One region of the Aggregatibacter sp. oral taxon 513 genome, then DNA from elsewhere that is predicted to be linked to it. Evidence: riboswitches for the same ligand, from Rfam matches in the RefSeq annotation. Region 1 holds a riboswitch; each other region holds the start of a gene.
The links. A riboswitch is a leader RNA that binds a small molecule or an ion and turns the genes downstream of it on or off. The one in region 1 is predicted to bind thiamine pyrophosphate.
Positions count from the first base shown of each region.

Region 2: it holds a riboswitch for thiamine pyrophosphate, as region 1 does, so the genes downstream of both, J5A60_RS07410 (ABC transporter ATP-binding protein) here and thiE (thiamine phosphate synthase) in region 1, are expected to answer to the same signal.
Region 3: it holds a riboswitch for thiamine pyrophosphate, as region 1 does, so the genes downstream of both, thiD (bifunctional hydroxymethylpyrimidine kinase/phosphomethylpyrimidine kinase) here and thiE (thiamine phosphate synthase) in region 1, are expected to answer to the same signal.

Region 1 covers NZ_CP072381.1:1,712,466-1,723,230, forward strand. Annotated here, with positions in the region: partial or broken gene brnQ (branched-chain amino acid transport system II carrier protein) at 23-1,549, opposite strand; gene pyrG (glutamine hydrolyzing CTP synthase) at 1,575-3,209, shown strand; TPP riboswitch at 3,354-3,453, shown strand; gene thiE (thiamine phosphate synthase) at 3,512-4,174, shown strand; gene eno (phosphopyruvate hydratase) at 4,376-5,686, shown strand; gene ruvX (Holliday junction resolvase RuvX) at 5,785-6,204, opposite strand; gene J5A60_RS08240 (YqgE/AlgH family protein) at 6,204-6,761, opposite strand; gene rsmE (16S rRNA (uracil(1498)-N(3))-methyltransferase) at 6,778-7,512, opposite strand; gene metJ (met regulon transcriptional regulator MetJ) at 7,594-7,911, opposite strand; gene galU (UTP--glucose-1-phosphate uridylyltransferase GalU) at 8,062-8,949, opposite strand; gene J5A60_RS08260 (phosphomannomutase CpsG) at 9,020-10,384, opposite strand; gene csrA (carbon storage regulator CsrA) at 10,425-10,607, opposite strand; gene alaS (alanine--tRNA ligase) at 10,747-10,765, opposite strand, start outside.
Region 2 covers NZ_CP072381.1:1,538,305-1,549,069, forward strand. Annotated here, with positions in the region: gene J5A60_RS07375 (RodZ family helix-turn-helix domain-containing protein) at 1-341, opposite strand, end outside; gene pilW (type IV pilus biogenesis/stability protein PilW) at 557-1,108, opposite strand; gene J5A60_RS07385 (bifunctional tRNA (adenosine(37)-C2)-methyltransferase TrmG/ribosomal RNA large subunit methyltransferase RlmN) at 1,133-2,287, opposite strand; gene J5A60_RS07390 (SprT family zinc-dependent metalloprotease) at 2,527-3,045, opposite strand; gene J5A60_RS07395 (autotransporter outer membrane beta-barrel domain-containing protein) at 3,257-6,064, shown strand; gene ispH (4-hydroxy-3-methylbut-2-enyl diphosphate reductase) at 6,249-7,193, opposite strand; gene lspA (signal peptidase II) at 7,190-7,690, opposite strand; TPP riboswitch at 7,868-7,955, shown strand; gene J5A60_RS07410 (ABC transporter ATP-binding protein) at 8,027-8,749, shown strand; gene J5A60_RS07415 (ABC transporter permease) at 8,746-9,492, shown strand; gene tenA (thiaminase II) at 9,501-10,148, shown strand; gene J5A60_RS07425 (ABC transporter substrate-binding protein) at 10,167-10,765, shown strand, end outside.
Region 3 covers NZ_CP072381.1:1,241,155-1,251,919, reverse strand. Annotated here, with positions in the region: gene prfC (peptide chain release factor 3) at 1-1,133, shown strand, start outside; gene J5A60_RS05960 (bile acid:sodium symporter family protein) at 1,208-2,155, opposite strand; gene glnE (bifunctional [glutamate--ammonia ligase]-adenylyl-L-tyrosine phosphorylase/[glutamate--ammonia-ligase] adenylyltransferase) at 2,334-5,267, opposite strand; gene J5A60_RS05950 (lipopolysaccharide assembly protein LapB) at 5,447-7,633, shown strand; TPP riboswitch at 7,732-7,819, shown strand; gene thiD (bifunctional hydroxymethylpyrimidine kinase/phosphomethylpyrimidine kinase) at 7,947-8,756, shown strand; gene thiB (thiamine ABC transporter substrate binding subunit) at 8,778-9,782, shown strand; gene thiP (thiamine/thiamine pyrophosphate ABC transporter permease ThiP) at 9,791-10,765, shown strand, end outside.

The DNA.
Region 1 (10,765 bases):
GGTTTTTTGTTGTCTGTGAAAACTATTTTGCACGTTTACCAACCAACATGGTTAAGAACATCACGACTAATGCCGGCACTAACCACGCCAAACCATTATCATATAATGGGAAATTGCCAAGGAATTGTTTCACGCCGTCAGACAATAATCCCACGTTATTTAAGCTGTCGCACAGACTAAAACACACGGTGACCGCAATCGTGGCGTTATAGGTTAATTTCACGCATGGTAATTTAGCACGGACGAATTGCAACACCACCAACATGATTGCCACCGGATAAATTAATAACAATGCCGGAATGGTCACTTGTAATAATTTCGTTAAGCCGTTTTCGGAAATGATGGTCGTCATGATAGTAAATACCACTACCCAAAAGGAGTACGGTAAGCGGTTAGAGAATTTAGCAAAATAGTAAGCACAAGCACTGGTCACGCCCACTAAGGTGGTTAAACTGGCCAAGAAGATGATACCGGACATGATCCAAGAACCTTCTTTGCCAAATAACACGTTTACATAACGAGAGAAAATTTGACCTCCGTTACTGGCGCCTTGCGCTACTTGGTCACTGGTCGCACCAAGATAGAAAAGGGAAAAATAAAGTGCGGCTAATAAAACCACTGAAATGCAGCCGGCAGAAATGGTGTAGCGCATGATTTTTTGCGGTTCAGTGACGTTTTTCGCACTTAACGCACGGGCAACAATGCCGCCGAAAGCAATTGCCGCTAAGACATCCATGGTTTGATAACCGCTGATTAACCCGGTAGTTAATGCTGAGCTGTCCGCATAACTTTTGCTTGGTGCAGCAATATCAGACAAGGGAGACATAAAGACTGTCACGGTCACTACCACTAATAACACCAATAAGGCTGGGGTCATAAATTTGCCTACGCTGGAAATAATGGTGTTTGGTTTTAGCATGAATAACATAGCAATAATGTTAAAGACTACGGCAAAAATCAGGTGATTTGCCGGTGTATCCGTGACAATCTCTAACGGCACCAACGCCATTTCATAGGCTACGTTGGTAATTCGCGGCATCGCAAACGTAGAACCGATGACTAAATATAAGGTGGCTAAAAATAAAATTTCAGCCCATTTGGGTAGGTCGCGAGTGAGTTCTTCGCCACGCCCTAAAACAGACACAATTACTAAGGTGATAAATGGCATTAACACGCCTGTCACCACAAAACCTAATGCCGCAGTCGCCCAATGCTGCCCGGCGGTATAACCTTCCATCGGTGGGAAAATAATGTTTCCTGCACCTAAAAACAGGGCAAAAATCATCATACCTAAAACAATAATATCTTTACGTGAAAACATAATAAATTTCTCTTGTGATAAAAAATAAATTTCTCTTTTGTTATAAAAATTTGGCGGATTTTACACCAAAAATGGGGAAATTTCGTAATAAAACATAAAAAAAGTGTGATATTTTTCCACCGCACTTTCTGTCAAATCCGCAAGCGCGGCGATTGAGTTCATCCGACCTTTGTTGTAAACTACGCTCCCGTCTTGATAGATTATCTTTATTCTAATTTTTCCATTCATTCCAATAGTAACAAACAGGTTTCTTATGGCTACCAATTATATTTTCGTCACAGGCGGCGTGGTTTCTTCGCTTGGTAAAGGTATTGCAGCGGCGTCCCTTGCGGCAATCTTAGAAGCGCGTGGCTTGAACGTCACAATCATGAAACTCGACCCTTATATCAACGTCGATCCGGGCACGATGAGCCCGACCCAGCACGGTGAAGTTTTCGTGACCCAAGACGGCGCGGAAACCGATTTAGATTTAGGTCACTACGAACGTTTTATTCGTACAAAAATGACCAAACGTAACAACTTCACAACCGGTAAAATCTATTCTGAAGTGTTACGCAAAGAGCGTCGCGGAGATTATTTAGGCGCCACCATTCAAGTGATTCCACACATTACCAACGAAATTAAAGCACGCGTGATTGATGGCGCAGCGGGACATGATGTGGCTATCGTGGAAGTGGGTGGTACCGTAGGCGATATTGAATCCCTCCCGTTCTTAGAAGCATTGCGTCAGCTTGCCGTACAAGTAGGACGTGAACGCACGATTTTCATGCACTTAACGCTTGTTCCTTATATTCCGACCGCCGGCGAAGTCAAAACCAAACCGACACAACATTCTGTGAAAGAATTGTTGTCCATCGGCATTCAACCGGACGTGCTGATTTGCCGTTCCGACCGCATGATTCCGCCAAATGAACGCGCCAAAATTGCGTTATTCTGTAACGTACCGGAACGCGCGGTGATTTCTCTGAAAGATGTGTCTTCCATTTACCAAATTCCGGCACTCTTGAAATCTCAAGGATTGGACGATTTCATTTGCAATCGCTTCCACTTAACTTGCCCGGAGGCCGATTTATCCGAATGGGAACAAGTATTGTATCAACAAGCCAACCCGACAGGCGAAGTCACTATCGGTATGGTGGGTAAATACACCGAATTACCGGATGCGTATAAATCCGTGAACGAAGCCCTAAAACACGCCGGTTTAAAAAATCGCTTGAGCGTAAATATCAAATACATCGACTCACAAGATGTAGAAACCAAAGGCGTTGACATCTTAAAAGGTTTAGACGGTATTTTAGTGCCGGGTGGCTTCGGCTATCGTGGTGTGGAAGGCAAAATCCTCACAGCTAAATATGCGCGTGAAAACAATATTCCGTATTTAGGTATTTGCTTAGGTATGCAAGTGGCGCTCATCGAGTTCGCCCGTAATGTTGCCGGCATGACCCAGGCAAACTCTTCCGAATTCGACCGCACTTGTCCGCAACCGGTGGTAGGTTTAATCACCGAATGGCAAAATGCGGAAGGCAATACGGAGGTCCGTAGTGATGAATCTGATTTAGGTGGCACCATGCGTCTTGGCGCACAAAAATGCCATTTAATTGAAGGCAGCTTAGCACGTCAATTATACGGTGCAGAAACCATTGAAGAACGCCATCGTCACCGTTACGAAGTCAATAACGTATTGCTTCCACAAATCGAAAAAGCAGGCTTAAAAGTGACCGGTTTATCCGCCGATAAAAAACTGGTGGAAATCATTGAAGTGCCAAACCACCCTTGGTTTGTCGCTTGCCAATTCCACCCGGAATTCACCTCTACGCCACGTGACGGTCACCCGTTATTCGAAGGCTTTGTGAAAGCGGCAAAAACCAATCAGAAAAAATCTGACTAACGGCTTTCTGAAAAATTGAAATGAAAGTGCGATCAGAAAAACACTTGGATTTTTGACCGCACTTTTTTATTTTCTCGCCGTGATCCACTTCACAAAAAATGGCCTTTGCTCTTGTTCTGCCTCTTGTCTTTCACTATATTGAGAACCCTCTTGTCGGAGTGCCGGAAGGCTGAGATCGCAATGAATGCGAGATCCGTGGAACCTGTGGGTTAATCCCCGCGTAGGGAACAAGTTATTAGCCATTTACATTTCATCACACCTTCCGCGCAAGCTACTTTTTATTCATCTTATCGGAGATTACCATGTCGGAAGCCGTGTCTCATTTATCAGAAATCATCCCGCCCAAAGCCCCTTTTGCACCCACCGAATTTAAGTTGGGCTTGTATGTCATCGTGGACAGTTATGAATGGGTTGAAAGGCTCATTCACGCCGGCGTGAAAACGTTACAAATTCGTATTAAAGATCGCACTGCAGAACAGGCGGAAGAGGAAATTGCGCGCTGTATTACCTTAGCCAAACAGTATCAAGTTCGGTTATTTGTAGATGATTTTTGGCCGTTGGCAATTAAGTATCAGGCTTATGGCGTCCATCTTGGGCAGGAGGATTTGCTCACAGCGGATTTAAACGCCATCCAACAAGCGGGGCTACGTCTCGGTGTCTCAACCCACAATCAAGAAGAAGTCGATCTGGTGTTACCGTTGCGCCCCTCTTATGTTGCCCTCGGACATATTTTCCCGACACAAACCAAAGAGATGCCTTCCGCCCCTCAAGGCGTTGCTAATTTGGCCGCACAGGTGAAAAACTTAGGTAAAATGCCGACTGTCGCAATCGGCGGCATCAGTGCTTCGCATTTTCCTGATATTTTGGACACCGGGGTAGGCAGCATAGCCGTGATTTCCGCTGTAACCAAAACGCAAGACTGGCAACGTGCGGTGAAAAATTTACTGCAATATTTTGCCGAATGACGAGACATTTTCGTTCAAATTCGTGGTGAAATAGCTTGAAAAATTCATCTTAAAATTGAACCGCACTTCAGACGCCAGAAAACATAGAGCAAAATCAAATTGTCTGTAGTTTTTGCAAGACAAAGGAACAAAATAGCTTTATGATACCGACATTTTTAGAGCAAACTAACCCGTTTTAATTAACTTAATGAGGAAAATAAAATGGCAAAAATCGTTAAAGTCATTGGTCGCGAAATTATCGACTCTCGTGGTAACCCAACAGTGGAAGCCGAAGTGCATTTAGAAGGCGGATTCGTCGGTCTTGCAGCGGCGCCATCAGGTGCATCTACCGGTTCTCGCGAAGCGTTAGAATTACGTGACGGCGACAAATCCCGCTTCTTAGGTAAAGGCGTATTAAAAGCGGTTGCCGCAGTAAACGGCCCGATTGCTGAAGCAATTCTTGGTAAAGATGCGTCTAACCAAGCTGAAATCGACCAAATCATGATCGATTTAGATGGCACTGACAACAAATCTAACTTCGGTGCAAACTCCATCTTAGCGGTATCCTTAGCAAACGCAAAAGCAGCCGCAGCGTCTAAAGGTTTACCACTTTACGCTTACATCGCAGAACTTAACGGCACGCCAGGCGTTTACGCTATGCCATTACCAATGATGAACATCATCAACGGTGGTGAGCACGCAGACAACAACGTTGATATCCAAGAATTCATGATCCAACCGGTTGGTGCGAAAACCTTACGTGAAGCACTTCGTATCGGTGCAGAAGTGTTCCACAATCTTGCAAAAGTATTAAAATCTAAAGGCATGAGCACAGCTGTCGGTGATGAAGGTGGTTTCGCACCAAACTTAGCCTCTAATGCAGACGCGTTAGCCTGTATCAAAGAAGCAGTAGAAAAAGCAGGTTATGTATTAGGTAAAGACGTGACTTTAGCCATGGACTGCGCATCTTCTGAATTCTACAACAAAGAAACTGGCAAATATGAAATGAAAGGCGAAGGCCGTTCATTCACTTCTCAAGAGTTCACACACTATCTTGAAGAATTAACCAAACAATACCCAATCGTGTCTATCGAAGACGGTCAAGACGAATCTGACTGGGAAGGCTTCGCATACCAAACTAAAGTGTTAGGCGACCGCGTTCAATTAGTGGGTGACGACTTATTCGTAACTAACACCAAAATCTTAAAAGAAGGTATCGAAAAAGGTATCGCAAACTCCATCTTAATCAAGTTCAACCAAATCGGTTCTTTAAGTGAAACCTTGGCTGCGATTAAAATGGCGAAAGATGCTGGTTACACTGCTGTGATCTCTCACCGTTCCGGTGAAACTGAAGACGCAACTATTGCTGACTTAGCAGTGGGTACCGCAGCAGGTCAAATCAAAACCGGTTCTATGAGCCGTTCTGACCGTATTGCGAAATACAACCAATTAATCCGTATCGAAGAAGCATTAGAACGCGCAGGTACACCAGCGCCGTTCCCAGGCTTGAAAGCGGTTAAAGGTCAAGCTTAATTAATAACCATCGCGGTTATTAAAACGCGCTAAAAAAACACCGCACTTTTTGTTGAAAGATAAAAAGTGCGGTGATTTTTTATGTATTTTATGACCAGTCACTCAACGTAATTTTCAAACCAACTTTCTAAAATCAAGCAGGCTGAAATGCCATCCACTTTACTTTTATTGAGCGCGCGATAACCGCCCCGCTCGAAAATCTCGCTACGGGCTTCTGTGGTAGTTAATCGTTCGTCCTGTAACTCCACCGGCAAATTGAAACGCCCATGAAGACGGTTAGCAAATTTTTTTGCCCGTAAAGTTAACGGCTGTTCCGTGCCGTCCATGTTCAATGGTAACCCCACCACAAGTCGTTCAGGTTGCCAATCTTGAATACACTTTTCAATGGCTTCCCAGTTTGGAATACCGTCTTGCGCCTTGAATGCGGGTAAGGATTGCGCCGTGCCGGTAATACTTTGCCCGACCGCACAACCGATACTTTTTGTGCCGAAATCAAAGGCGATAACCGTAATGCCCATTAACTGTGCCCTACCTGACCGGCAAAATTATGGGAATCAATACCTAACAATTGATTTGCTGCAAGCCAGCGCTCTTCGTACGGCAAATCAAATAAAATCTGCTCGGTTGCTGGTACAACTAACCAAGAGTTATTCATAATTTCCCGTTCCAACTGATTCGGTTCCCAACTCGCACAACCAAGTGCCACCAAGTATTTTTCCGGCTCCAATAACGTACCAAAAGTATCCACGACATCCGCTGAAGTCGTCAGCATGAGGTTGTCGTTCACCCGATAACTATGATCAAAAGGCTCATGGGTGTTGGTATGCAAAATAAAACCACGATCAACATTGACCGGCCCGCCGGCAAGTACCAACTTATCACTATAAGTGCGGTTGCTAACCATCATGAAATTCATCTTGGCACCCAACTCCGCAATACTTAAATCTGTCGGTTGATTTAATACCAATCCCATAGAACCTTTTTCATTATGTTCACAGATATAAATCACCGAGCGGTAAAAATAACTGTCATCTAAATTGGGCATAGCAATCAAGAGATGATCTTGTAAATCCATCATATTTCGTTTTTCTCTATCCTAAATCACCAAAACACACTTGCAAGGCGGTAATTGCCGCCATCGCTGCGGTTTCAGTGCGTAATACACGTTTTCCTAATAAGACTTCCACAAAGCCATGTTCCTCGGTTTGTGCAATTTCTTGTGGGGACAAACCGCCTTCCGAACCGATTAATAAGCGAACCCCCGCCTTAGGGATTGCCGGCAGAGTACGAATGGAATAACTGGCTCTTGGATGTAAATTTAATTTGAGTGCGTCATCTGGTTCGGCACACCATTGTTGTAATTTCATTAACGGACGAATTTCCGGGATGGTATTCCGTCCGCACTGTTCGCAGGCAGCAATCGCAATTTTTTGCCATTGCTGAATTTTTTTCTCCATGCGTTCACCGTCTAATTTCACGCCACAACGTTCCGACCACAGAGGCGTAATGACATTCACACCCAGTTCAACGGATTTCTGAATCGTAAATTCCATGCGTTCCCCACGGGAAATCACTTGTCCTAAATGGATCGCAAGTGGACTTTCACGATCATCTAACTGACGACTCAAAATATCGACATCAACGGATTTTTTCGTTACCGCATTGATGACAGCTTGATAGATATGGTTACTGCCATCGAAAAGTTCAAGTTGATCGCCCGGTTGCATACGTAAAACACGGCCGACATGGTTAGCACCATCTTCAGAAAGTGCGCAGGAGGTAAGTGAATTAAGAGAAGTTGGATGATAAATTCGAGGTATTCGCATAATAGAACAAATAAGTAAAAATAATTTGTTCTATCATAGCAGAAAAGCAGATGGCAAAACGAAAAATGCGAAGTGAAAAAATTAATATTCCCACTGTGTCGGATCAATGCCCAATTCACGCATAATTTTTTTCGCTTCTTCCGGAATTTCGTCACTACGTTCTTTTAACAGGTCTTCATCTGTTGGCAAAGGTTGACCTGTAAAAGCATGTAAAAATGCTTCACACAATAGTTCACTGTTGGTGGCGTGGCGCAAATTACGAATTTGGCGACGGGTACGTTCATTGGTCAAAATTTCAAGCACTTTAATCGGAATAGATACTGTAATCTTTTTAACTTGTTCGCTTTTTTTACCGTGTTCCGCATAAGGACTGATATATTGTCCGTTCCAATCGGCCATAATTGATTCCTAAAATAACCTTATTAATTATCGAGATATTGTAATAAAAAATAATAAAAATAACAATCTAGCCGTGGAGACTGCTAGATTTCCAGCGTTAAAAATAGAAAAAATAAAGGCATCTTATCGATGCCTTTTTATTCAACACAATTAAAATGTTTTTACTAAATCTTTTAAATAAGATTTAAATTCACCACCCAGTTTATTGTGATGCAAACCATATTCTACGAAGGCTTTCATATAACCAATTTTATCACCGCAATCGTAAGAAACGCCGGTCATATGGAACGCTTCGACAGTTTCTTTTTCAATTAACATATCAATCGCATCGGTTAATTGAATTTCATCGCCAACACCAATCGGCGTTCTTTCCAATAAATCCCAAATAGCCGCGGAGAACACATAACGTCCCACAACTGCTAAATTAGATGGCGCTTCATCAACACTTGGTTTTTCCACAATACTATGAATTTTCGCACTTTCTCCCGGCGGAATTTCAACGCCACCGCAATCAGCAATACCGTAGCTACTTACTGCTTCCGGTGCAACAGGACTTACCATGATTTGGCTGGCTTTCGTTTGATTAAAGCGTTTTAACATTGCCGCTAAATTTTCTTTTTTCTGATTAGCCGAAAATTCCGCTAACAACACATCCGGCAAGATCACCGCAAAAGACTCATCGCCGACTAACGGACGACCACATAATACGGCATGTCCCAAGCCTTTCGCATTCCCTTGGCGAACATGCATGATGGTGACATCTTTTGGCACAATAGAACGAACTTCTTCCAAGAGCTGACGTTTTACCCGTTTTTCTAACATCGTTTCCAATTCGAAAGAGGTATCAAAATGGTTTTCGATAGCATTTTTAGAAGAGTGGGTAACCAACACAATTTCTTTGATGCCCGCGGCAACACATTCATTTACAACGTACTGAATAAGTGGTTTATCCACCAGCGTTAACATTTCCTTTGGAATCGCCTTTGTTGCAGGCAACATACGTGTGCCTAAGCCGGCAACAGGAATAATTGCTTTCATGTCTATTTTCCTTATATAAAAAGACCGCACTTCTCTCTTCTGAAAAGTGCGGTAAGTTTTTTATGTATTTTTACTGGCGAAGTAATGCCAAAATCTCTTCGGTTTTTTCCGCCATCAGTTGTTTATCGCCACGGGTTTCTAGGTTCAAACGAACCACCGGCTCGGTATTTGATGAACGCAGGTTAAAACGCCAATTTGGATATTCAATACTAATACCGTCAATATCATCAACGCGAACAGCGTTTTTTTCATACGCAGCACGTACACGTGCAATGGCGCTTTTCGCATCGGCTAATTTGCTGTTAATTTCGCCTGGAGACGGGAAGGTATTCACGCTATTGTTCACTAGCTCACCTAATGATTTACCGGTAACAGAAACAAGTTCCATCACGAGTAACCACGGGATCATGCCACTATCACAATAGAAGAAATCACGGAAATAATGGTGCGCACTCATTTCACCGCCGTAAATTGCGTCTACTGCACGCATTTTCTCTTTAATGAAAGAATGACCTGATTTAGACATAACAGCCTCGCCGCCATTTTCTTCCACTAATTTCACCGTATTCCAAATTAAACGCGGATCATAAATAATTTTCGCGCCTTTATTTTTTTGCAGGAACGCTTGGCTTAACAAGCCGACAATGTAGTAGCCTTCGATAAAATTCGCGTGTTCATCAAATAGGAAACAACGGTCAAAATCACCATCAAAGGCAATTCCCATATCCGCTTGATTTGCCAAAACAGCATCAATCGTATCTTGGCGGTTTTCCGGCAATAAAGGATTAGGAATACCATGTGGGAATGTCCCATCCGGATTGTTATGAACCTTAATAAACTCGACCGGCACTTGTTTTGCTTTAAATTGAGCTTCAATTGCGTCAATAACGTGTCCTGCCGCGCCATTACCGGCGTTAATCACTAATTTTAAAGGCTTCAACTGTGCCAAGTTAATGTAGGACAACAAGTGTTCAACGTAATCGCCGAGCACAGAAAGCTGTTTATATTCACCACGTTGAGTCACAGGTGGAAAATTATTTTCTTCCGCTAAACGTTGAATATCCGCCAAACCGGTATCTGCACTAATCGGACGGGAACCTTCACGTACTAATTTGAGTCCGTTGTAATCCATTGGGTTGTGGCTTGCGGTAACTTCAATACCACCATCGGTTTTCAAAAATGACGTAGCAAAATAGACTTCCTCTGTCCCCGTTTCACCTAAATCAATTACATTAACACCGGAATCCAATAATCCATTTGTTACCGCACTTTTTAGTTCTTTGCTCGTTAAACGAACATCTCCACCAACGACAATGGTTTTAGGCTTCAAAAACTGCCCAAATGCACGACCTATACGATACACAATATCCACGTTTAACTCTTCGCCTAAGCGACCACGGATATCGTAAGCTTTAAAGCAAGTCAATTTACTCATAACTACTCCATTTTAATTGTCCATAAAATGAAATTTGCTACTATGCTTTGTTTTCATCCTTAGCTTGATGAATACGCTGGTAAATTTCTTCTCTATGAACAGAAACATCCTTGGGGGCTTGCACGCCAATTTTTACTTGGTTGCCTCGTATATTGAGAATCGTGATAGAAACATCATCGCCGATGAGCAAGCTCTCGCCAACTTTACGGGTTAAGATCAGCATATAAACTCCTCACCTTTTATAGTTTATTTCCAACTTCCCTAGTTTGCTTCCAACATCCCTATCAAACATTAAACAATACTTTGTACTTTGGCACTCATGAAATCATAAGTGCCCATAATTAATTAACAAGAAACAAAGATTACAAATTTGCTTTTAAC
Region 2 (10,765 bases), 170 kb from region 1:
TGAGAGGAATATTGATTAACAGAGCTGGTCGCACGAGCATTTTTACCTAAGTCATTTTGTTGCTCGTCACCAAAATCAATCACATTCAGCCATTCGCTGTCTGCAATCTTGAGAAATTTTGCATAGCTACGCACATAGCCACGTACAAAAGTTGCAGGCGTTGAGCCATGAATAAATCGATTATTTTCAATATCTTGCAGAATTGAAGGACGTAATGAAATGGCTTGAGAAACGGCTTCCAATGAAAGATTTAAAGCTTCTCTTGCCAAACGAAATTTATCACCAATGGTGATTTCTTGTGCACTATGTTGTGATTCTTGAGTTGTTTTAGATGTATTCATAGGAATGGTATTTTTAGCTAAAAATTAAGTGCTAAAGTTTAAGGTGGTAAGGCAGGTTTTGCAACAGTTATATGGCGTTATTGTTATCTGACATGGAAATTGTCACACTGTACAAAATCAATTTTAAATGGCATTTTCACCTATTTTCGGAGAACAAAAGCAATCACAAAATAATTGGCTAAAAACACTGGCAAAAATGACCGCACTTTGATCGACTATTGTGCCCGCAAAGCTAATTTTTTTGCTCTTTCCGGATCCATTTTTTCAAGCATTAACAGATTTTCCTGATAAACCGTTAAATCCTTTGCTGATAAAGCACAGAGTGCAAGATTTTCGTAAGTATCAGTCTGCCGATAATAATTAGGCGCCTTTAATGCTTTATGGAATTGCTCATAGGCGGCAGAATATTTACCTTGCAAACAAAGAAAGGTACCGAAATTATTGAAAACATCACCTTGCTTTTTGTCTAACTTAATAGCAGTCAAATAGGCTTTCTCTGCTTGAATCACATCGCCCTGTTGCTGATAAAAATAAGCGCGCACCGCATGCACTAAATAGTCATCGGGCGCATAAGAAAGCGCGCGATCTAAATTTGCCTTGGCTTGATTGTAATCTCGTTGCTGCAAATAGCCCAGCGCTAATTCAACACGAGCTTTTGCCGCCTGTTGTTTATCAAAATCAGATGATACCTGTTGGGAAACACAGGCAGAAAACAGAAAGGGGAAAATAAACGGTATGATTCGAGTAAAGAACGAGAAATGAACCATTTATTTTCCTCCGAGTTTGAATGGTTACTGAACTTGAACGGCAATCGCCTCGCCAAAACGTTTTTTCTGTGCAGTACGTTTAGTCCGGTCAATGACATCGCCGGCTAATTGTCCGCAGGCAGCATCAATGTCGTCGCCACGGGTTTTGCGCACAATCACGGTTAAACCGTATTCCATCAAGGTTTTTTGGAATCGGTCAATACGCGTATTAGAACTTTTCGCATAAGGTGCTTCCGGGAACGGATTCCATGGAATCAAATTGATTTTACATGGCGTATTTTTTAACACTTCTGCTAATTGATGCGCGTGTTCCACATGATCATTCACATGATCCAACATGACATATTCGATGGTCACTTTGCCATGGTTGGCGTTGGAAACGCTTAAATAGCGATTCACCGAATCAATCAAGGTTTTGATATTGTATTTTTTGTTTAGTGGCACGATTTCATCACGCAATTCATCGTTTGGTGCGTGCAAGGAAATCGCTAATGCCACATCAATCATTTTGCTTAAATTATCGAGCGCCGGTACCACACCTGAAGTGGATAATGTCACACGGCGTTTGGATAGTCCGTAGGCAAAATCGTCCAACATAATTTCCATCGCCGGCACCACATTCGCCACATTCAATAGCGGTTCGCCCATGCCCATCATTACCACATTGGTAATCGGGCGCACGCCTGTCACACCAAAATTGCCGATGATTTTCGATGCGCGCCATACTTGCCCAATAATTTCCGACACCGTTAAATTACGGTTAAAACCTTGTTGCGCGGTAGAACAAAAAGTACAAGCCAATGCGCAACCAACCTGTGAAGAAACGCATAACGTGGCGCGATCCGCTTCCGGAATGTACACGGTTTCTACTTGCTGATCGCCGACCTGCATCGCCCATTTAATGGTGCCGTCAGCAGAACGCTGTTCCACCGCCACTTCCGGGGCTTTAATTTCTGCCACGGACTTTAATTTTTCCCGTAATTTTTTGTTTAAATTGGTCATATTGTCGAAATTGTCTTCACCAAAATGGTAAATCCATTTCACCAACTGATCGGCGCGGAACGGTTTTTCACCTAATTCGGCAAAAAATTCACGCATCTGCGCACGGGTTAAATTCATTAAATTGACTTTTTTTGCCGGTTCGGCAACAGCTTGCGCTGATACTGTTTGTTCTGACATGGAGCCTCGTTATTACACATTACGGCGGATACCGAAATTTCTTGGTTACATTTTAAACAATAGAAAAAATAAGGGTGCGATTGTACTGATTTCGGTTTCATTAATCTAGCGATTTTGTATGCACCGCACAAACGTTCAGAAAAATGACCGCACTTTTTTGTGAAGCAGATCGAGAAACGAGAAAAAAGAAGGTGTTTTTTTATGGGAAATAAGCCGAAACGAAGCAATAAACGGAGCGGTTAGTTTTCTTCATTTTCCACCCCAATCCAATTTAATTGGGTTTTACATTTGCGACAGAAATACACCGCACTTTCACGCTGAATTTTATTATGACGGCGGACGCTGAGCTTATGAGTTTGACAAGCACAGTGATATGTAAAGGTTTTTCCCTGCACGGAAGATAAATCAAATTGGTGGTAGGTTTCTGCGGGCAAATGGAATATCTCTTGCATCACAAATTGCCATTCTTTGCCATGAGGTTGCACATGGCCATAATGCTGATAAACCACAATATGGGCCAACTCATGCAATACCACTTGCTGAATAAATTCTTCCGAATTTTCCAACAATAAAGTGCGGTTAAAATTGATGGTATTTCGTTGCAAATAGGCAACACCTGCCTTGACACCTTTTAATTCATAATGAATTTGCGGAGGTATAAAAACTTGTTTGAAATATTCTTCCGTCACCTGTAAACCATATTGAATACGGCGGAGAATTTGCATTTTTACAATACGAAAATGATTTTCAGTTTGCATAACAAATAAATTGAGTTTAAAGGTTGTTGCATTTTTTAAATATAATAAAAAAATTAAAAATTAAAAATTAATTTATTCTTTTGATTTCAATTAATTATACATCAACATTCCATATGCATTAAATTGATTTTCCTGCTACAATTAGCATAATTTTTATACCAACAAAATGTTCTTTTCTATTTCTATATAACATAACAGGAGGAAACACATTATGTTACTTAATACCAAGGAAAAATTCAGAAAGACATTTCTGAGCACATTGATTGTCTCTTCTTTATCAATTCCTACACTGGCCGTTGCTGCTGATATCACGTTGGCTCCTATTGATAAAACCCAAGAAACGGGAGAGCCTGTAGGATATGAACCGACAGATAAAAACACGGTTATTACCAACGATGTTAAGATTGATATCACAGCAGATAAGAACAAACATGACAAAACTCGTCCTAAAGGCATTATTGTCCGTGGTGATAGAACATTAGATATTCAAGGTAAAACCAATGTTGATGTCACCTTTGTCAATGAAAACTGGCTTGATTTAGCCTCAGCTGATACCAATGCAGCTTATGGCATTGCAGTCGGTTATGATTGGCGTGGTGGTGCACCAACCGATACAGCAAAATTGACTTTACATGATGATGCTGAAATCAACGTTGATAACGGGCCAGGTACTAGACCTTTATTTGGTCACCAATTATCCGGAGTAAGAGTTTTCCAAAAAAATGGGGCTGTTCCAATTTTTAATTCCAAGAAAAAACTCACCATCAATGTGGAAGATAAAACAACCGCCAAAAATGGCAGTTATTTAGTCGGCATTTACATTAATGGTAATGGTGCAGAAGCCAATTTAAAAGATTCAGAGATTACAATCAAAGCTAATGGTACTTCTTCCGCCGCTATAAAAATCGGCAAACCTGGTGATAATATACCTGCCGATTATAAAGGTGCTGTAGTCAACTCTACCGGAAAAATGGTGCTTGATACGACAGCAACGAAAGATTCTGCAGCCGTTCGTCTCTTTGGCACAAAATCCCGCTTAATTGCTGATTCAGACACAAGTAGTGGTGAAATTAAATCAGGCAGCTCGGCTATCGTATTTGACACAATGGATGTCCTCCTACGTGGAGAAAAATATAGAGAACAAGAAGTTCGTTTAAATAATACTAAAATCAAAACGGTTTCAGATGACGCTTCCCTCATTGTTGCACAAGAAAATTTAGACGATGCAAAAGACGGTGATGCTAAATTCCTCCTCAAGGGTAAAGAAAGTGAAGCGAAAGCTGCTAAAAATGGTTGGTTAGTAGAAGCAAAAGCCGGTCAATTGAGAACATCTAACCTCAGTGTTGCTATCGATAATCAAGCAAAAGTTATTGGTTTAATGCATCAAGGTTCTAATGCCAACGAGAACTCTAAATTAGATGTTAAATTAGACAATCAAGCTACTTGGGAACTGGCCCAAAAAGAAGATGAAGCTGAACAACGTTCTACCATTAATGCGTTAACGCTAAATAATGGTAGTGTATTGGATGCTTCTAAACACATCCCTACAGGCTCTGCCGGAACAGATTATAAAGTCAAACTGGTTAAACAAGACGGTTCTGACGGCACATTAACCAATAATAATAGTGAAATCACACTTGCCAATGGTTCTTACGGAGACAAATTCACTGTGGAAGGCAACTACACAGCGAATAACGGCGTTCTAAAAGTGAATACTCAGTGGAATACCAATGATCCGAATAACGGCAAATCTGACTTGTTAGAAGTCACCGGCAATGTAGAAGGTGTAACAAAAGTTGTGAGCCTAAAAGCAAATGGTGCGGAAAACTTAGTTGACGGTTCTATTGGCTCTATCGCTTCAGATTTAGGCAAAAACAGTACCGCAGTTATTCGTGTCCAAGGCTCAAGCAATTTACATAACTTTACCGGTATGACAAGAACCACCGGTGCAGGTGAACTACAATTAGCTTCTAAACGAGTCGGTAACGCAACCGAATATTTCTGGACAGTGACTTCAACAAATGGTGACGCAATTTATGTACCTTCCGTACCGGGCTACACACTTGCGCCAAAATTGAACTTAGAAGTGGGCTATGAAACAGTCGGCACATTACACCAACGTCGCGGTGAAAATCAGGCGCTTTCTTGGGAAAAATCTCAAGCAAACAACCAAACTTGGGGACGTATTATCGGTAAACACCTTGCTTTGGATGGTAAAGAGCGTTTGAACCTAACGGCTAACCTTTCCGGTTTCCAATTCGGTCACGACTTTGATGTTACTTCTACTGAAAACGGCGGAAAACGTTTAACCGGTATTTATGCGGGTTACACGCACGCAAATTCAAAATTCTATGACGAATATCGTGCTGAAAATGGTGTTGTCCTTAATGACAAATACACCGGCAAAGCGAAAACCGAAAACTTCCATGCCGGCGTAACACATACGCGTTATGCTGAAAATGGCAGCTACTTAGACTTAGTGGGTCAACTTTCTTGGGTGAAAAATAAATATTACGCTCTTGATTCACAAGCTAAAAACCACGGTTTCGGCGTTGCATTATCAAGCGAAGTTGGTCATCCATTTGCTTTAGGTAAAGAAAAAATGAATAACGGTGACAGCTGGATCATTGAACCGCAAGCACAGTTAATCTATCAATACCTAGGATTAAGCCGCTTCAACGATGATCTACGTTCTGTACACCAAGACAAACAACACGGTTTACGTGGTCGCGTAGGTGCACGTCTTGCTTACAACGATCTAACCGCTCGTGAAAAAGTCAGAACCCTTTATTTCACTGCAAACTTATGGCATGACTTCAGAAATACTGCCGGTAGCAACATTGGTGCAGATAATATCAATGAAAAATTTGCGAAAACTTGGGGGGAATTTGGTGTAGGTACTCAACTTGCAACTAGTGCTAACTCACATATTTATGCAGATGTTCGCTACGAACACTCTTTAAGTGGCGCAAAACGTCAAGGCTATAAAGGCTCTGTCGGCATTAAATATTCTTGGTAATCCAAGTGTGAATTAACGTAAGTTACTCTTAATTTAAAGCGGATAAATGACAATAACATTTATCCGCTTTTTATTTCAGCTTGTCTCTTTACGCTTTTTAACAAAGAAAAAGTGCGGTCAATATTCAAAACGTTTCAAATATTGACCGTACTTTCTTTTCATCTTTAGCAAGTGTTGGAGAGAATTAACTCACCTCTTTTACGCGCAATTCTTTTGGCACTTCAAAGAACATATTTTCTTCTAGCCCCTGCAATTCTTCTACATCCGTGACGCCAAATTCTTTCATACGCGCAATCACCGATTGCACTAATTCTTCCGGCGCGGAAGCACCCGCGGTGACACCAATGGTTTGCACGCCATTAAACCAATCCGGCTGAATATCATTGGGATCATCAATTAACTTGGACGCCACCCCCATTCGAGAAGCCAACTCCGCCAAACGGTTAGAGTTAGAGGAGTTTTTGGAGCCTACCACGACCACTAAATCCGATTGTTTTGCCAGTTCACGCACCGCCTGTTGACGATTGGTTGTGGCATAACAAATGTCGTTTTTATGCGGGCCTTGAATCGCAGGATATTTTTCTTTTAACGCGCTGATGGTTTCCGCCGTGTCATCTAAAGACAGCGTGGTTTGCGTCATAAAGGTTAAATCATCGTTGTGGCTCACCGGGAGGTTAGCAATATCCTCAATACTTTCAATGAGATAAATGCCGCCCTCTTGGTTGCCGTATTGCCCCATGGTGCCTTCCACTTCCGGATGGCCTTTGTGCCCGATGAGAATCGCTTTCGTGCCTTTTTTACTGGCACGCGCCACTTGCATATGTACTTTGGTCACCAACGGACAAGTTGCATCAAAGACTTTCAAGCGACGATCTTTGGCTTCTTGGCGTACTGCTTGGGATACGCCATGAGCGGAGAAAATTACAATGGCACCATCCGGCACTTCGCTCAGTTCTTCTACAAAAATAGCCCCACGCTCACGCAAGCCGTTCACCACAAAACGGTTATGCACCACTTCGTGACGTACATAAATGGGCGCACCATGAATTTCCAACGCCAATTCAACAATACTGATGGCACGATCGACGCCGGCACAAAAACCGCGTGGGTTGGCTAAAATTATCTTCATTTTTGACCGCTCTTTTGTTTATTCTTATCACCTTTAAAGGCATCTAATGCCAGTAAACCGGCGCCGATACAAATGGCAATATCTGCCACATTAAAAACCGGGTAATGATAAATGTCCCAATAAAAATCAAAGAAATCCACCACAAAACCGTTGTAGGCACGATCCACCATATTAGCAAGTGCACCACCAATAATCAGGGCATAAGCTGAATTTTGTAATTTTTGGTCGGCACGATTTTTCTTCATGAAATACGCCAGCATCAGAGAAATACTAATCGCCAACAGAATAAAGAAATATTTTTGCCAACCATCGTGATCCGCCAAAAAGCTGAATGCCGCGCCATAATTTCGTACATAAGTGAGATTAAACACCGGCAGAACATTCACGCTTTCATACAAATCAAATTTTTGTACCACGATATATTTCGTCAGCAAATCAAGCAAAAAAGCGACCGCACTTAGCCAGAGAAAAGAGAGTCCGGATTTTTGTTGGGACATAGTTTTTCCTAAATAAAATCATTATCAAAATTAGGTTGCCATTCTAGCACAAGGCAAGGTTTTATACAGAAAAACTGATTTGGAACATCATGAAAGAACAGAATTTCTCTATGACGGGGATCACAAAATTTAACAGCGCAATTTGTTTTTCCTGCTCTTTTTCGATAGACTCTGCGCCATTATTAGTCGGGGTGCCATTGGCTGAGATAATACCCGTGAACCTGAAACAGTTAACACTGACGTAGGAAACTAAATCATGTCTATATTGCCATTCTTTTTAAAAACATTCTTAAAATCCACCGCACTTTTCTGCCTCCCTCGCTAAGTTAGCCTGCGATGCATTGTCTCGATATCCAACATCTATGCTTGCAATTCGATCACAAGCCGCTGTTTGTCGATCTTCATTTTCGTGTAGAACAAGGGGAATGGGTTGTGCTACTTGGGCGTTCCGGTGTAGGGAAATCCACCTTACTTCGCGCCATTGCAGGATTGGAAAATGCAGCGATTACACAAGGGCATATCCAATTTGCCCCTCATACCAAAGCGGCTTGGTTAGCACAGCAAGACAGTTTATTCCCATGGCTTTCTGTGTTGAATAACGTGCAGTTGGCGCAGCACCTTAGCGGTCAGAAAAATGCCAAAACCCAAGAGAAAGCCAAAGAACTATTACATGCCGTCGGCATGGCGGCTCATTGGCATAAACCTTGTTATCAACTTTCCGGCGGACAACGTCAACGGGTGGCACTGGCCCGCACCTTAATGCAAGATGCCGATTTAATTTTAATGGACGAACCCTTTTCCGCCCTGGATGCGGTCACCCGTTTACAGTTACAAAATCTTGCCTGCGAACTGTTGCAAGGGAAAACGGTGATTTTGGTAACCCATGATCCGCAAGAAGCCATTCGTTTAGGCGAAAAAATTTATGTATTGCAAGGACAACCGGTGCAAATAAAACAGGTTGCTCAATTAGATCCCATAAAGCCCCATCAGCTTCACCAAGAGGCGCTGTGGTCGCTACAAAATAAGCTTATCGAACAATTAATGGCGGAGCCAACATGAAAAAAATAGCCCGTCTTATCTTATTAAGCGCCCTGTTCATTGCGTTCTGGCAAGGCATTATCAGTCTGTTTGATGTGCCGCCCTACTTATTGCCTACCCCGCTTGCTGTATGGCAACGATTAATGACGCAAGCGGACTTGCTCTTCATGCATGCCCAAATTACGTTGCTGGAAATTTTGTTAGGCTTATTTTTCGGTTTTCTATTCGGGCTATCCTCTGCGCTACTACTTACTCTTTCCCGCAAAATCTCGGCTTTCTTAATGCCATTATTAGTGATTTCACAAGCTATTCCGGTGTTTGCTATCGCGCCATTACTGGTGTTGTGGCTTGGTTATGGCATGGCATCCAAAATCACCATGGCGATTTTGATTATCTATTTTCCCGTCACGGCAGCCTGCTATGACGGCCTACGCAACACACCGAAACCCTGGCTTCAACTTGCCCAAACCTTGCGTATTTCACCTGCGGCAATGCTATTTAAAGTGCGTTTACCGGCGGCATTGCCCGCATTAGCATCAGGATTACGCATTGCCGTCTCCATTGCGCCCATTGGCGCCATTGTGGGGGAATGGGTCGGTTCTTCGGAAGGATTGGGCTATTTAATGTTACAAGCCAATGCCCGAATACAAATCGACTTAATGTTTGCGGCGCTATTTTTACTTTTACTCATGGCGCTTTGCCTGTATTTCATCGTGGATAAATTACTGCGCAAAGCCCTGCCGTGGGTAAGCTATGTGCATTAGGAGGAAAAATGCTCAACCAACTGATTAAAAACGCCCAGCCTTATTGGCAACAATATGTAGAACATGACTTTGTCAAACAGTTGGCAAATGGCACCTTGCCGGCAGAGTGCTTTCGTCATTATTTAAAACAGGATTACCTTTACCTGTTTCATTACAGTCGTGCATTTGCCTTGGGTATCTTTAAAGCCAAAGACTTTAGCCAAATGGAAATACCTCGAAAAAGCCTTGAAAGTATTTGTCAGGAAATTCAATTACATTTGGCCTATTGCCGACAATGGGGCATCAGTGAAGCGGAAATATTTGCCACCCAAGAAAGCGCCGCTTGTATTGCCTATACTCGCTATTTATTAGATTGCGGTGCCAGCGGCGGTTTAGCTGAAATTTATGCGGCCATTACGCCTTGTGCCGTAGGCTACGCACAAATCGCACGCTATATCACAGAAAACTACCCGCGCTTAGCCAATAATCCGTATCAAACTTGGATCGACACCTATGCTTCGGAGGCTTTTCAACAAGAAGCGGAAGAAACGTCTAACTTTTTGACCGCACTTTGTGCTGAATTTACGCCATCCCAACAAAACCAGATTCAACACATCTTTACGACGGCCACCCGCATGGAAATTGCCTTCTGGCAAATGGGGTTGGATCTCGCTTAACCACAAAAAGGAGCTACTATGAAAAAACATATTCTTTCAACATTGATTATCGGCGCGCTTTCACTTAGCGTTCAAGCCGCTGAAAAACAAAAACTATCTTTAATGCTGGATTGGTTTGTCAACCCGGATCACGCGGCGTTGATCGTTGCACAGCAAAAAGGCTTTTTTGCCGAACATAATCTGGAAGTGGATATTATTGAGCCTGCCGATCCATCGCTACCGCCTAAATTGGTCGCCGCCGGCAAAACAGATTTAGCCGTAGATTATCAACCGCAACTGCATATTCAAATAGATGAAAAACTACCTTTAGTGCGTATTGCGACATTGGCAGATTCTCCGCTAAACAGCTTGGTCACGTTAGAAAACAGCGGCATCAAAACCTTAGCGGATTTGAAAGGAAAGAAAATTGGCTATTCCGTTAGCGGTTTTGAAACAGCACTGCTGGATGCCATGTTGAAGTCGGCCAATTTAAGTAATAAAGATGTCCAACTGATTAACGTGAATTGGTCTCTCTCCCCTTCTTTAATTAGCAAACAAGTGGATGTGGTTATAGGTTCATTCCGCAATTTTGAATTGAATCAATTAGCCATTGAAGGTTATCAAGGTAAGGCGTTTTT
Region 3 (10,765 bases), 470 kb from region 1:
AATTGTTGGATGAAGTAGAAAACGTATTGAAAATTCACTGTGCGCCGATTACTTGGCCTATCGGCTGCGGCAAATTGTTTAAAGGTGTGTATCACTTATATAAAGACGAAACTTATCTTTACCAAACCGGGCAAGGGCATACTATTCAAGAAGTGCGAATCGTAAAAGGCTTGAATAATCCTGAATTGGATAATGCCGTAGGTGACGATTTGGCACAACAATTGCGTGATGAATTGGAATTGGTCAAAGGTGCCAGCAACGAATTTGATTTAGATTTATTCCTAAACGGCGAACTGACACCGGTCTTTTTCGGTACGGCGTTAGGGAATTTCGGCGTGGATCATTTCCTTGACGGCTTAACAGAATGGGCGCCTGCGCCACAAGCCCGTCAAGCCGATGTGCGTAAAGTGTCTGCGGATGAAGAAAAATTCAGTGGTTTCGTGTTCAAAATTCAAGCCAATATGGATCCGAAACACCGCGACCGCGTTGCATTCTTACGTGTCGTGTCCGGCAAATATGAAAAAGGCATGAAACTCAAACATGTACGTATCGGCAAAGAGGTGGTGATTTCCGATGCGCTAACCTTTATGGCAGGCGACCGTGCGCATGCAGAAGAAGCCTATGCCGGCGACATTATCGGGTTACATAATCATGGTACGATTCAAATCGGCGATACGTTCACCCAAGGGGAAGAGTTAAAATTCACGGGCATTCCAAACTTTGCACCGGAATTATTCCGCCGTATTCGTTTGAAAGATCCACTCAAGCAAAAGCAATTATTAAAAGGCTTGGTACAGCTTTCCGAGGAAGGCGCCGTGCAGGTTTTCCGTCCGTTATTGAATAACGATTTAATTGTTGGGGCAGTGGGCGTGTTGCAGTTTGATGTGGTCGTTTCGCGTTTGAAATCCGAATACAACGTCGAAGCCATTTATGAAACCGTCAACGTGGCAACGGCCCGTTGGGTGGAATGTGGCGATGCGAAAAAATTTGAAGAGTTTAAACGTAAAAACGAGCAAAACTTGGCGTTAGACGGTGGCGATAACCTCACTTATATCGCCCCGACCATGGTGAACCTCAACCTTGCCCAAGAACGTTACCCTGACGTGACATTCTTCAAAACCCGTGAACATTAATTCGTTCAAAAACGTTAAAAAAAAGACCGCACTTTAAGAGATTAAAGTGCGGTCTTTTTTCTAGGTGTTTTTACTTACTTGTTTTCTTCTTCATTACCGTTTTTCAAGGTAGAGAAGTAGTTGGCTAAAATCGGGCCGGAAACGTTGTGCCAGAAACTGAACACAGCACTTGGCACGGCAGCGATTGGGTTTAAGTGTGCGGTGGCAAGTGCCGCGCCTAAACCGGAGTTTTGCATCCCCACTTCAATGGCGATGGCTTTGCTGTCGTAGTTATTTAATTTGAGTAATTTGGCTGCAATAAAGCCGATGAGGTAACCCAAACAGTTGTGCAACACAACCACGCCGAAAATCAATAAGCCGGAGTCGATGATTTTGTCTTTGCTACCGGCAACCACTGCCGCAAGAATTAAGACAATCGCGATAACAGAAACCAATGGCATGGTTTGGCTGATTTGCGACATTTGTTTTTTGAACAAGGCACGAATCACCAAGCCTAAGAAAATTGGGAAAAGCACCATTTCTAATACGGAAACGAACATCGCCGTAGCGTTAATTTCGATCCATTGGCTGGCCAACACATAGAAAATCACCGGCGTTAATAACGGCGCCAACAAGGTGGAAATAGTGGTGCAAGCCACGGAAAGTGCGGTGTTACCACGGGCTAAATAAGTCATCACGTTAGAAGATGTGCCGCCCGGGCAGGCGCCGACGAGAATCACACCGGCCGCTAAATCATCCGGCAAATTCAATGCTTTTGCGAGGACAAAAGCGATGGATGGCATAATCACAAATTGTCCGATAACACCGACAATGACGGCTTTCGGATGTTTTGCAACTTCACTGAAATCGTTGAACGTCAGCGTAATCCCCATGCCGAACATGACGATGCCGAGCAAGTAAGGAATATATTGGCGGAACCATAAAAAGGTTTCCGGCGAGAGAAAGGCGAGGAGAGCGAAAAGTAAAACCCAAAGGGCAAAGGTTTTACTGACAAATTGGGTAAATTTAAGCAATGCGTGCATAAAAAATCCTTAAAAATTAAAAGTACGAGTAGTGAAAAAAGGTAGTCAACATAGCAGAAAATAGGCGAAATGAAAAAATATTTTCGGGGCAAAAAAGGGGAAAACGTGAATTTTTTTATTTTCATAATCAATTCACGTTTTTGAGTGATGAAAAAACGTTGTTAAAAATGACCGCACTTTAACGAAACAATCGCGCCCAAATCTCTCGCACAAACGCCCGTTCTGCACAAAATTCCGACCCGTCCACCACAGAGGGTAAACCGAGCAAATTCAAATGGTGAATACGGTTTCGCAGGTCCACATAACATTGTTTTAAGCGTTCGCTGTCGGCGTCAGAAATCACGCCATATTCTGCCATGATTTCGAAAATCCGCACGTTATCTGACCAACGGGTGAGGGCGGGCTGTTGAGGCGAGTGCGCCAACACCAAATATTGTGCGATAAATTCAATGTCCGTAATACCGCCTTGGTCGGTTTTAATGTTGAATTGGGCGTCATCATGTTTTGCCAAATGTTCATACATTTTTTCCCGCATCTCGCAGACATCCTGTTTCAGTTGAACTAAGTCACGTGGGGCAGAAAGCACGTTGTGGCGAATGGTTTCAAATTCATCTCGGAGTTTCTGTTCGCCGAACACTGCACGGCTACGCACTAAGGCTTGTTTTTCCCAGGTCCAGGCTTCGTTTAGTTGATAGTTTTCAAAGGCGGTGAAAGAGCAACCAAGCAACCCCGCATCGCCGGACGGGCGTAGGCGCATATCCACGTCATATAAAATCCCGGCGCTGGTATTCATGCTGAAAATACTGACGATTTTTTGGGCTAAACGTAAATAAAATTGGTTGCTGTCGATGACTTTTTTGCCGCCAACGGTTTGGCTATTGCCGGCGGGATCATATAAGAAGACGAGATCTAAGTCAGATTTATAGCCTAATTCAATGCCGCCCAATTTGCCGTAGCCCACTACGAGGAAGTTTTTCTCTCCTTCCGCCAAATGTTCGGGCACCCCAAAACGCACGGCGATTTGTTGCCACGCCAAATTGACCACCGCGCCGATAATCGCCTCTGCCAAATAGGTAAGATGATCGCTCACTTTCATCACAGGCAACACACCGAGAATATCGGCGGCGGCAATGCGGAGCAGGGCAGCGTGCTTAAACTGGCGTAAGCCATCGATAAATTGTTCTTCGTCATCTTGCGGCAGGCGCAATAAATATTGCTGTAATTCAGAAGCGTACTCAGTAAAGTGCGGTGGATTTCGCAGGGATTTTTGATCGAGCAATTCATCGAGCAAAATCGGGTGGCGTGCCACTTGTTCCGCAATAAATTTTGATTGGGCACACAGTTCGATAAGCTGCGTCAAGGCTTGCGGATTCTCTGCCAACAGTTCGAGGTAAGTGGTACGCGTGAGAATTTTTTCAATAATCGTCAAAATCCGTGGCAGTAAAACAGGGCTGTTGGGCGTGTGTAAAACTTGTTCCAGCAGATTTGGCATTAAGCGATTGAGCACTGCCCGCCCGCGTACACCAATGGCATAACGAGGCAATTCGTTGCGAAATTGCAACAGGCGATCCAACACCGCATCTTGTTCCGCCTCCGGCACACCGTTTTGTTGTAAAATGCCGAGCAATTCCTGTTCGTCAAAATCTGCTTCGAGGAAATCTTCCCACGCATTTTCCGATGTATTTTCTTCTTGTTCATCGCCAATTAATGACTGAAAAACCGACCGCACTTTGCGCTGATGTTCTTGTAACACGGCGAGAAAACTCGCCCAATCGTGAATCGGGTAGCTGACGGAAACACTTTCTTGTTGCGCATCCCATTGGGTAAATTCCGCGCAGGCGAAGATTAAACGTTGACGATCCAATTCATTGTCTGGCAGTTGTTGGGTTTGTTGATCTTTGATGGCTTGCAGCACATTTTCCGCGCGACGTAGAAATAAATAGGCGTGGCGCAAATCGGATTCCTGTTCGATGGAAATCAAATTCAGCTTGCTCAGTTCCGGCAATAAATTCAGCAATTCGTGCTGTTGCAAGGCAATTTCCCGCCCACCGCGAATTAACTGGAAAACCTGCACGATAAACTCAATTTCACGAATGCCACCCGCGCCCAATTTGATGTTATCGGTGAGGTTGCGGCGGCGTACTTCCCGTTCGATTTTTTGTTTCATCTCGCGCAATGCTTGAATCACGCTGAAATCAATGTAGCGACGATATACAAACGGGCGCAATAAATTTTGTAAAACGGTGATATTGGGATCCGTTGCTTGCGCGCCTAAAATGCGACCTTTGATCATGGCGTAACGTTCCCAATCGCGCCCTTGATCCTGATAATACTGCTCCATGGCGTTAAAACTGAGTGCCAGCGCGCCACTGTCGCCAAAGGGACGTAAACGCATATCCGTGCGGTACACAAAGCCATCGGCGGTGTATTGATCCAACGCGTTAATCAAGCGTTGCCCCAAACGGGTGAAAAACTTCGCATTATCCACGCTGCGGCGCGCACCTACGGTTTCCCCTTGGCTTGGATAAGTAAAAATCAAATCAATGTCGGAAGAAAAATTCAGCTCAAAGCCGCCCAGTTTGCCCATGCCGAGAATATATAACTGCTGCGCGTTGCCCTGCGCATCCATCGGCGTGCCCATTTCTTCACAAGCCCGCGCATAAAGCCAATCGCGCGCACCAATAATCAGACTTTCCGCCAGTTGCGACAAGCGAATAAAAACCTGTTCCACCGTGGCGAAATTAAGACTTTGGCAAACACTCAACTTCACCATTTCTCGGGCGCGAAACAGACGTAATTCCCGATAAAGCTGTTCTTCCGTTTGCACATGCTGTAACACCTCATCTAACCGCTTGGCGTACTGGTCACAGTCCTCAAAGTGCGGTGGTTTTTCCCAACATTTTGCTAAAAACGCAGGCTGTTTCTGCCACGCCTCCGCCACAAAATCCGACATCGCCACCGCCACAGCCATCTGCCCGATATTTGTTGTGGGATCTGTTTTCTGCTGTTCGATTTGTTCAAATAAGGTGGAATCAAATTTTTCTGGAAAAGAGTGAATTAAAACTTCGGCAAGCGAATGGAGCTTATCAACAAATTGAGCAACAAAAGACATGGTGAATCCTTATGAAAAATGGTGCATAAACTTTAGCATGAAATGGGGGAGTTGGAGAATGATGAGATGTGAATCATATCAAATAATTGAAGATGCAAATTGGGGAAATAAGAAGAGGTTTGGTATGATTACCACATGAATAAAAAAATAGGTTTTTTTATTACATTAAGGGAATACCCATGCCACAAGACGGAATGAACCAATTATTTTTACGAGCCCTAGCACTAGAAGAACAAGGGAAATTAGAGGAGGCGATTGAGTTTTACCAGTTAATAAAGCGGGAAAGTTCTCCTAAATTTTTTGCTCAGGCTCAATATAATTTAGCACTTATTTGGCAAAAAAAAGGCGAGCAAGAAAAGGCGATTGCTATCTATGAAACCATTCAACGAGAAGATAACCCAAAAGCTTTTGCTAAGGCTCTGTTTAATTTAGGTTTTCTTTGGGAAGAAAAAGGCGATCAGGAAAAGGCGATTGCGGCTTATGAAGCTATTCATCGGGAAGATGATAAGGAAACTTTTGCTAAGGCTCTGTTTAATTTAGGTTTTCTTTGGAAAGAAAAAGGAGAACAGAAAAAAGCAGCGGCTACCTATCAAACTATTCAGCGGGAAGATTACCCGAAGGCTTTTGCGCGAGCTCAATTGGGTTTAGCTGAGATTTGGGAAGAAAAAGGCGAGCAGGAAAAGGCGATTGCGGCTTATGAAGCTATTCATCGGGAAGATGATAAGGAAACTTTTGCTAAAGCTCAATATAATTTGGCGGTTATGTGGGAAGAAAAAGGAGAACAGAAAAAAGCAGCGGCTACCTATAAAACTATTCAGCGGGAAGATTACCCGAAGGCTTTTGCGCGAGCTCAATTGGGTTTAGCTGAGATTTGGGAAGAAAAAGGCGAGCAGGAAAAGGCGATTGCTGCCTATGAAGTGATTCAACGGGAAGATGACAAGCAAATTTTTGCTCTTGCTCAATGGAATGTAGGGATTATTTGGGCAGAAAAAGGAGAGCAGGAAAAGGAGGTTGCAGCGTATAAGGCGATTCACCGGGAAGATTCTCCAAAACTTTTTGCTCTGGCTCAATGGAATTTAGCTAAAGTTTGGGCTGATAACGGCAAATGGAAGAAATCGGTAAATATTCTTCTAAATATAAAAAGAAGTGATTCCCAGCATTTGTATTCAAGAATTACAGAAATGTTACTTAATAGTTTTATTCCTGAATTAATTAAGAAGGGACACCGTGCTGGCAAGTTTGTTAATAATATTTTTGAAAGAGTAAAGTTTGATTATCGTCATGATATTTTAAAATTTATTTTTAAAAGTAAAGATATTCATCTTTTAAAGATATTGGACCGTGTTACAGAAATATTAAATGAACTAAAAATAGAAACTTTGGCGAGTGAGGATTTTGAGAAAAATATAGCACATTATACTCGACCATTGATTGGTTTTTCTTTATTAAATCCTACTGAGGAAAAAAGTTCATCTAAATTTAGATTGAGTACGATTAAAGGGGTGAATGATCCTACGGAGGGCACTATTTTAAAGGATTTCTTAAACTATGGTAAAAAAAGTGAAGATGATTTAATCACATTTATTAGTTGTTTTACATTTAACCACGACAGCCTTAATCAATTTAGATTGTATGGGAAAGAAAAGGGACAAGAGGCTTCAGGGATTAGTTTGGTGTTTGAGAGAGATAAATTTTTTAATCAAGAGGTGAGTGCTTTCAATACGTTAAGTCATCAAAATGCGCCTTTTAAAACGGAGGTATTTCTTGATAATAAAAAAATTGATGAAAAGCAGGGAGAGAGTAATAAGCCTAACCCTATATTGGTTTCTAAACTACCCCTTTACCGTTGCATTTATTTAGAGTCCTATTCAGATAATAAACCTTTTTATTTACAACTTGCTCAAAGAGAGGAACTGACATTTTATAGAGAAGATGAAAAGTCAAAACCTTCTACCCGCTGGAAAATATATAAGAAAAAAATAGATCAAATTGAGAAAAATGTTAGGGAGAAACTTACGGAGATAAAAGAAGAAATTTCAAAATTATCTTCAGATGAGAAAACCCATGAAATTTTAGATAAAATTCTTTTGCCATTAAGATATTTAGTGAAACATTCGGCTTTTAAAGAAGAACAGGAGTGTCGTATTATTTACATTGCTAGTATTTGTGATGATAAAATTCAAATGAATCCGGAACAGGGACAAATGTATGTTGAATACGAACAGGATGTAAAAAAGGCAATTCATAAAATATATCTTTCCTCGGGTTCTGAGAAGTATAAGGATCATTTTAGAAAGCTGCTCAATGATGAAAAAGGAAATATGGTGATGAGTTCAACGAATCCTTTTAGAGTAAAATCTTCTTAGCTTTTTGTACATTTAAAGCACCTTATTTCCCCAAGGTGCTTCTCTCCCCACCCAACAATCCCCTTGCCCTTCCTCAGCAAAATAGATAGACTGAACCCCGTTATTAGTCGGGGTGCTTTGTGCTGAGATCATACCCGTGAACCTGATACAGTTAATACTGACGTAGGAAACTAACGAGAAAATCACACTTCCTTTCTTTTTCTCCACATCTTCTTCATTCGTCATTATTGCTGATTATCTTTTTTCATTAAAAAAGGAACAATGATGCAATATGCGTTTTGTCGTTCTGTGCCGGTAAATGGCGGGGGACGTTATGAGTAAAGTCGCGCAGGCGTTGACCATTGCCGGCTCAGATAGCGGCGGTGGTGCCGGCATTCAGGCTGATTTAAAAACCTTTCAAATGCGTGGTGTGTTTGGCACCTCGGTGATTACGGCCGTCACGGCGCAAAACACCTTAGGCGTCTTTGATATTCACGCCATCCCCCTTCAAACCATTCAAAGCCAGCTGAAAGCGATTGCTGATGATTTCACGATTAGCGCCTTTAAAATCGGTATGTTAGGCACAGCAGAGATTATCGAATGTGTCGCTGAGGCATTAAATCAGTATTACTTCGGCATGTTGGTGTTAGATCCTGTTATGATCGCAAAAGGCGGTGCGCCATTGTTGCAACAAAGTGCGGTCGATTCTTTGAATACATTTTTATTGCCGTTGGCCGATGTGATTACGCCGAACTTGCCGGAAGCTAAAGCACTAACAGGCGTGGAGGTCATTGACGATCAAACGGCGCAACAAGCAGCACAAATTTTGCAGGCGCGTGGTGTGAAAACGGTGGTGATTAAAGGCGGACACAGCGCGCATTCACAAAGTGCGGTATGTCGTGATTGGGTTTTTACTCCTAGCGCACAATTTACTTTAGAACGCCCACGTTATGCGACAGCGCAAACCCATGGTACGGGTTGCACGTTCTCCGCTTGTATGACGGCGGAGCTTGCCAAAGGCGTTTCCGTGGAACAGGCAATTAAAACCGCAAAAGACTACATTACTGCGGCAATTAGCCATCCGTTAAATATCGGCCATGGACATGGACCGACCAATCATTGGGCTTATCAAAATAAAATGTAATTTAGACTGAGGAACAGACACATGAAAAAAACAACGTTAATTTTGACCGCACTTTCTTTATACACCGGTATGGCATTGGCGAATCATTACGAAGAAACCGTGAATATTTATACTTACGATTCTTTTACGTCTGATTGGGGCGCTGGCCTGAAAGTAAAACAAGCATTTGAACAGCAATTCCCACTTTGCAAGGTGAATTATATGCCATTTGAAAGCGGCGGCACGTTGTTTAACCGCGTGCGTCTGGAAGGGCATAAAACCAAAGCGGATATCGTGTTAGGCTTGGATAATTTTGTATTGGATGAAGCGAAAAAAAGCCAATTATTTGATTCAAATAGCATCGACTTAAGCCAACTTTCTTTGCCAAATCAATGGACGGATAACACGTTCTTGCCTTACGATTTCGGCACATACGCCTTTGTCTATGACAAAAATAAAGTGAAAAATCCACCGAAAAGCCTAAAAGAATTGGTAGAGCGTGAAGATTTACGTGTGATCTATCAAGATCCGCGCACCAGCAGCGTGGGACGGGGGTTATTAGTGTGGATGAATACGGTTTATCCGGCAGACCAAGTGGCGCAAGCCTGGCAACAACTTGCCAAACACACAGTTACGGTGGGCAAGGGCTGGTCTGACACTTACGGCGCATTCTTGAAAGGGGAGGCAGATGTCGTATTAAGTTACACCACTTCGCCGTTATACCATCAATTATTTGAAAATAAAGAGAATTATGCGGCAACCACGTTTGCTGAAGGCAATGTGATGCAAGTAGAATTGGCAGCGCGAATCGCAGAGCATAAAAATCAATGTGCTGATTATTTCATGGATTTTTTACTGACACCGGAAGCGCAAAAGCCGATTGTCACGGCAAACGTGATGTTCCCGGTGATCCAAGCGCCGGTTGAACCGCACTTTGATGCCCTAAAAGAAACTGTGTTGAAGCAGTCTTTTTTGAATACCTCCAATATTAGCCCAGAAACGTTGCGGAATTGGATTAATCAATGGCAAACCACATTAACTAAATAATTCGAACGATGTTTTGGTTGTCTCGTTCATTGTTTACCCGCTTATTTTTTTCTAGCCCGCAATTCCGCCCGCGTCATTATGTGGGCGGAATTAGCGTTATTTTGCTGATTTCGTTGCTTTATGGCTTTGCCATGCGTGCCGTGTTGGCGCAGGGCACTGAATTTCAGTGGCAACAGTTCTTTGCCGATCGCTATTTGCATCACGTTATTGCGTTTAGCTTCGGACAAGCGTTGCTTTCTGCGTTGTTATCCCTGTTCTTCGGTGTGCTACTCGCTCGCGCTTTTTATTATGTGGAATTTGTCGGTAAAGCCTTTTTGCTGAAAATCATGTCGCTGACTTTTGTGTTGCCGGTGTTGGTGGCGATTTTCGGCTTAATTGGCATTTATGGCGCCTCCGGTTGGATTGCACAACTCTTGCATTTTTGGGACCGCACTTGGACGGGCAGCATTTACGGCTTGTCGGGGATTTTAATTGCGCATCTTTTCTTTAACATTCCGCTGGCAACCAAACTGTTTTTACAAAGTTTGGAAAGCATTCCTTATGAACAGCATCAGTTGGCGGCACAACTGAATATTCGTGGTTGGCGTTTTGTGCGATTGGTGGAATGGCATGCACTGCGTCGTCAGATGTTGCCGACTTTCAGCTTGATTTTTATGCTCTGTTTTACCAGTTTTACGGTGGTGCTCACCTTAGGCGGTGGGCCGCAATATACCACGCTAGAAACGGCGATTTATCAGGCGATTTTATTTGAATTTGATTTGCCAAAAGCGGCAGTGTTTGCCTTATTGCAGTTTGTGTTTTGTTTGCTGCTATTTACGTTTAGTAGTCTGTTCAACACTACCTCACAAACCACGTTAAGCAGCCCGTATCGTTGGCTGAGTCCATCGAAAAGTGCGGTCAAAATTTTCCATGTTTTTTTGCTCGGCGTTTTTGTGTGTTTTATGTTGTCGCCGTTGTTAAATATTTTGTTTAGCGCACTGACA